2 regions of the Streptomyces sp. NPDC059564 genome follow, and region 2 is predicted to be linked to the other one. Evidence: riboswitches for the same ligand, from Rfam matches in the RefSeq annotation. Region 2 holds a riboswitch; the other holds the start of a gene.

Region 1 (2,974 bases), on a different contig from region 2:
TCCAGGAGGTCGGCGGCCTCCTGCTCGGTCGGCTCGGCCACGCAGGCCCCGGCGTGCCGCCGCGTGGTGACGAAGCCCTCGGACTCCAGGGTGCGCAGTGCCTCGCGGACGGGGACGCGCGAGACGCCGTAGCGGCGGGCGAGCACCTCCTCGGTGAGCCGGCCGCCCGGACCGAAGAAACCGGAGACGATATCGTCGCGGATCGCTGTGCATACCGCGTGCGCCGGAATACGCAAGGCCGGACCTCCGCTGGATTCGCTGCCGGCGCCTTCGCCGGATTCGTGACCGTGCTGCAACCCTATTGCAGCACACGATAATTTCCGATGTCGGCCCGATATCCGAAACATTTCGCTGCGGCCGGGAAGGCGCGGGGGAAGAGGCGGGGCAGGACGGAGAAGGCCCCGGCTCGGAGAGCCGGGGCCTTCTCGGTGAAGTGCGGTGCGGATCAGACGTTGACACCGTGCTGGCGCAGGTACGCCAGCGGGTTGATGTCCGAGCCGTACTGGGCGCCGGTGCGGGCCTCGAAGTGCAGGTGCGGGCCGCTGGAGTTGCCCGTGGAGCCCGACAGGCCGATCTGCTCGCCCGGGGTGACCGTCTCGCCGACGGAGACGCTCAGCGAGTCCATGTGGCCGTACTGGGTGTAGGTGCCGTCGTTGTGCTTGATGACGACGTTGTTGCCGTACGCGCCGCCCCAGCCGGCCTCGACGACCGTGCCCGCGCCCACCGCGTGGACCGTGGTGCCGGAGTCGGCGTGGAAGTCGATGCCCGTGTGGCTGCCGGAGGACCACATGCCGCCGCCCGCGCCGTACTGGGTGCTGACGTACGAGCCCGTGATGGGGGCGACGAAGGTGTTGAGGCGCTTGCGCTCCTCCTCGCGGGCGGCGCGCTCGGCGGCCTCGCGCTCGGACTTCGCCTTCGCCTCGGCGGTGCGCTTGGCCTCTGCGGCCCGCTGCTTCGCGTCGGCCTCGGCCTGCGCCCGGACGGCGACGGCCTCGGCGGCGAGCTGCTGGGAGTCGGCCTGCACCTCGAGGTCGTCCTGGAGGCTGTCGGCCACGACGATCGCGTTCTGGCCGGTGTCCTCGACGGAGGGGGCGCTGTTGTCCGCGGCGAACGCGGGGGCCGCCACGGCGGCGACCACGCCCGTGGTGGCGAGGGCGGCTATGCCGGCGTAACCGGCGGTCTTGCGGCTCAGACGGCTGGAACCGCGGTGCTTACCGGCGACAGAACTGCCAAACGCCATGAAGGGGGTAATCCTTTCCTTCCCTCTCGCCTACCGGGTTAGCTGACGGGTTCGGAGCAGGAAGGTCTCCTACGGATCTCCTCTGACGAGGCGGTCCGATTCACCCCAGGGACTGATGTGGGTCCCCGGCTCCCCAGGCTCGCGCCTGACGGGGACTCGGCGATCGCTGTCCGGTGCCGCGGGTGCGGCGGGCACAACTGACGGACAGCACGGCCGACGCTAGGCGGATCATCAGTCAATCGCCAAACACGCGAGCCCTTTTGTTGCGTACGCCACACCCCATACGCGCAACCACACCACTAAACAGACAAAAGGGGCTCCGGCGGATGATCCGCCGAAGCCCCTCCCAAACGCACCGTCAGTTCGTGACGACGGTGACCTCTCCGATACCGAGGGCCCGCACGGGCTCCTCGATCTGCGACGCGTCGCCCACCAGGACCGTGACCAGCCGGTCCACCGGGAAGGCGCTCACGACCGCCGAAGTGGCCTCCGCCGTACCGGTTTCGGCCAGCCGCGCGTACAACTGCGCCTGGTAGTCGTCCGGGAGCTCCTGCTCCACCTGGTCCGCGAGGGTGCCCGCGACGGCCGCGGCCGTCTCGAACTTCAGCGGGGCGACGCCCACCAGGTTCTGCACCGCCACGTCGCGTTCGGCGTCGGTCAGGCCCTGCGCGGCGAGCGTGCGCAGCACCTGCCAGAGGTCCTCCAGCGCGGGACCGGTGTTCGGGGTGTCCACCGAGCCGCTGATGGCCAGCATCGAGGCGCCCTTGCCGTCGGCGGTCGAGCGCAGCACCTGGCCGAACGCCCGCACCCCGTAGGTGTAGCCCTTCTCCTCGCGCAGCACCTTGTCCAGGCGGGAGGTGAGGGTGCCGCCGAGGCAGTACGTGCCGAGCACCTGCGGCGCCCAGACGATGTCGTGCCGGTCGGGACCGATCCGGCCGATCAGCAACTGCGTCTGGACCGCGCCGGGCCGGTCCACGATGACCACCCGGCCGGTGTCGTCGGCCGTCACCGGCGGGACCGGGAGCGGCTCGGCGAAGTTGCCCGTCCAGGTGCCCAGGGTGTCCGCCAGTACGGCGTCCAGGTCGATGCCGGTCAGGTCGCCGACGACCACCGCGGTGGCGGTGGCGGGGCGCACGTGGGCCTCGTAGAAGGCGCGTACGGCCCCGGAGTCGATCCGGGCGACCGTCTCCTCGGTGCCCTGGCGCGGGCGGGACATGCGCAGGGTGGCCGGGAAGAGCTCCTTGGAGAGCTGCTTGGCGGCGCGCCGCTGCGGGTTGGCCAGCTCGTGCGGGATCTCGTCGAGCCGGTTGCGCACCAGCCGGTCGACCTCGCTGTCGGCGAAGGCGGGCGCGCGCAGCGCCTCGGAGAGCAGGCCGAGGGCCTTGTGCAGGCGGGAGGCCGGGACCTCCAGGGAGACCCGCAGACCGGGGTGGTCGGCGTGCGCGTCGAGCGTGGCGCCGCAGCGCTCCAGCTCGGCGGCGAACTCCTCGGCGGAGTGCTTGTCGGTGCCCTCCGACAGCGCGCGGGCCATGATGGTGGCCACGCCGTCGAGGCCCTCGGGCTCGGCGTCCAGCGGGGCCGCGAGGTTGACCTCGACCGCGATGACCTGCTGGCCGGGGCGGTGGCAGCGCAGCAGGGTCAGGCCGTTGGGGAGGGTGCCGCGCTCGGGGGCCGGGAAGGCCCACGGCTGGGGCTCGCCGGCCTGCGGGCGCGGGTGGAAGGTCATCGTGACGG
Region 2 (2,974 bases):
CGACGCGGGTGTGCCCCTCGGGCGAGAGGTGCAGCCGGTCGCCGTCCCAGGCCCGCCGGTCCTGGACGGACTTCAGGGACCAGAGGTCGAGGACGGGGCAGTCATAGCGGTCGGCGATGGCGCGGACGTGCGCGCTGTACGTCGCGACCTTGCCCCGCAGGTGCTTGAGGACCGGTACGCCGCGGGTGTCGAAGCCGGTGGTGATCATGACGAGGCCGATGGACCCGGTGAGGTCGGCCACGGCCGCCTCGAACCGTTCCGCCACGTCGTCGGGGTCGCTGCCGGGCCGGATGATGTCGTTGCCGCCCGCGCAGAAGGTGACCAGGTCGGGTGCGAGGGCCTTGGCCCTGGGGACCTGTTCGGCCACGATCTGGTCGAGGACCTTGCCGCGGACCGCGAGGTTCGCGTAACGGAAGTCGTGCTCGTCGCGCCGGTCGGCCAGGAGTACGGCGAGCCGGTCCGCCCAGCCGAGATACGAATCCCCGGGTCCCGGGTCCCCCACGCCTTCGGTGAAGCTGTCCCCGATCGCCGCGTACGAGCCGATGGTCTTGAGTGTCGTCGTCGTCGCTGCCACGGGACAACATCCTTCACCCCCGTCACCAACCTACGCCAACGTAATGAGGGGTTGACGGACCGTGATCTATACCACGCGAGGGATAAGGAATAAGTACACGTCGGGCCGGGACCCCCCTCAGGTCCCGGCCCCACGCGTGTCCGTGCCGCTGCGGCGGGCTCCGTCAGATGCTGACGCCCTTGGAGCGGAGGTAGGCCAGCGGGTCGATGTCCGAGCCGTACGCCGGGCCGGTGCGGATCTCGAAGTGGAGGTGCGGGCCGGTCACGTTGCCGGTGGCGCCGGAGAGGCCGATGCGCTGTCCGGCGGTGACGCTCTGGCCCACCGAGACGGAGAGCTGGGAGAGGTGGCCGTACTGGGAGTACTTGCCGTCGGCGTGCTTGATGATCACCTCGTTGCCGTACGCACCTCCCCAGCCAGCGGAAACGACGGTGCCCGCGCCGACCGCCTTGACGGTGGTGCCGGTACTGGCGACGAAGTCGACGCCGGTGTGGTAACCGGAGGACCACATGCTGCCGCTCTGGTGGTACGGGGTGGAGGTGCCGCCGCTGACCGGGGCGACGAAACCGGAGCCGTTCGAGGGGGCGGCGGATTCCGCCGGGGCCGCGGGCGCGGAGGGCGCCGGACGCTGGGCGGGGGCCTTGGTGCGCTGCCCGGCGGAGGGGGCGGACTTCGGGGCCGGGGTCTCGTCGGCGGCGTCGTCGCCGGCGGTGCCCGCGTCGGACGACGTCTCGTCGGCCGCCGGAGCCTCGGTCGAGGATTCCTCGGCCGGGGCCTCAGGAGCCTTCGGGGCGGGGGTCTCGCCGTGCCCGCCCAGGGTCAGCCGCAGGCCCGGGTGGATGAGGGAGGGGTTCGTTCCGACGGCCTCGCGGTTGTCGGCGTAGAGCCGCTCCCAGCCGCCGTCGAGGTGGCGCTCGGCGGCGATCTTCGAGAGGTAGTCACCCGGCACGACGGTGTAGACGGCCGGAGCGGCGGCGGGGGCGACGGCCGGGGCGGGCGCGGCGGCCCGGAGGGCCGAGGGAACCTGCGCGGCCTGCACGGGCGTCGCCGCCGGGGCGGCGGCGTGCGCGCCGGCGGCACCCATCAGCGGCAGCGCGAGGGCCGCGCCGCCGGTACCGGCCACGGCGAAACCGCGGGATATGGAACGGGACTTCGGACGGCGGTGCTTACCCTTTGCGGGCATGGCGGATTCCTCTCCGTCGCCTGCGAGGTGAGCTGTCGGGTTCGGAATGGAGATCTCCGGCCGTACCCGTGGGACACGCGTACGACTTCACCCCGAGCCGTCCGGAAAAGATCCGGAACGGCGGCTTACCTGGTTCCCCCGCTCCTGCCGCGCGCGTCGATGGTCGGGTGCGGTTCCCGGGCGGCGGCAGGATTAGGCGGTCCACCCGGATCGATCGCGAAGGTAATCGAGCGGAGCCGCACACAACAAGCCATGAATTCCCTGACGGAATCGCAGGTATGAGGGACAGACGGAATTCCCGTCACCCTCCGTCCATTCCCGGCCCGCAACAGCCGCCCTGGCAAGGGAATTCGCATGTCGCGATCAGGCACGGACGGTCACCGTATGATCTGGCTCACGGGGCCTGGCGCGATCTCGCCTCCACATATGGCAAGTTGGTCCCAATCAGATCAATTCGGACACCCAGGACCATGCGGAGGAGCACACGTGACCCAGCAGATACCCCAGCCCCTTCCGGGCCGCCCCGAGCCCGGGCCGGAGCTGACCGGAGTGCGCAACTTCCGTGACGTGGGCGGCTTGCCGGCCGCCGGCGGACGGAGGGTCAGGCCGGGACGACTGTTCCGAAGCGGACATCTCGCACATGCCACCGAAACCGACGCAGAGTTCCTCCGCTCGCTCGGTCTGCACACCGTCTTCGACTTCCGCAACGCGGCGGACCAGGCCCTGGAGGGGGCCGACGTCGAGCTGACGGGTGTACGCAATGTGAACATCCCGCTCACGGACCCGGCCGACGGCCGGGAGTTCTGGAAGATGGTCCGCGACGGCGACCTCGGCCAGCTCCGCGAGGTGCTCGGCGACGGCAAGGCCGCGGCCCGGATGACGGAGTCGTACCGGGTCATGATCCGCTCCCGCACCGCCGAGCACGGCCGGGTGCTGCACGCGCTCGCCGAGGACAGCGTCCCGGCGCTGATGCACTGCGCGGCGGGCAAGGACCGGGCGGGGCTGTCGGTCGCGGTCACCCTGCTCGCGCTCGGCGTCGAACGCGAGGCCATCGTGGCGGACTACCTGGAGTCGAACGCCCCGCACAACCGCTACCGGGTGCGGCGCGGCAGCGACACGGCCGACGCCCGCTCCCCCGAGGTGATGGAGCTGCTGGCCCCGCTGTTCGACGCGCGCGCCGACTACCTGCTCGCGGCGTTCGGGACGATCGACGACCGGTG

The links. Region 2 has a riboswitch for cyclic di-AMP ahead of ACFV0Q_RS30745 (peptidoglycan DD-metalloendopeptidase family protein). Riboswitches for the same ligand answer to the same signal wherever they lie in the genome.
Region 1: linked by a shared signal. The riboswitch ahead of ACFV0Q_RS31365 (M23 family metallopeptidase) and the one ahead of ACFV0Q_RS30745 (peptidoglycan DD-metalloendopeptidase family protein) in region 2 are both predicted to bind cyclic di-AMP.

The regions. Positions count from the first base shown of each region.
Region 1 covers NZ_JBHWBP010000274.1:3,406-6,379, forward strand. The annotation lists gene ACFV0Q_RS31360 (GntR family transcriptional regulator) at 1-236, opposite strand, end outside; gene ACFV0Q_RS31365 (M23 family metallopeptidase) at 446-1,240, opposite strand; cyclic di-AMP (ydaO/yuaA leader) riboswitch at 1,253-1,412, opposite strand; gene ACFV0Q_RS31370 (M16 family metallopeptidase) at 1,599-2,966, opposite strand.
Region 2 covers NZ_JBHWBP010000262.1:1,731-4,704, forward strand. The annotation lists gene ACFV0Q_RS30740 (SGNH/GDSL hydrolase family protein) at 1-574, opposite strand, end outside; gene ACFV0Q_RS30745 (peptidoglycan DD-metalloendopeptidase family protein) at 738-1,754, opposite strand; cyclic di-AMP (ydaO/yuaA leader) riboswitch at 1,759-1,923, opposite strand; gene ACFV0Q_RS30750 (tyrosine-protein phosphatase) at 2,241-2,974, shown strand, end outside.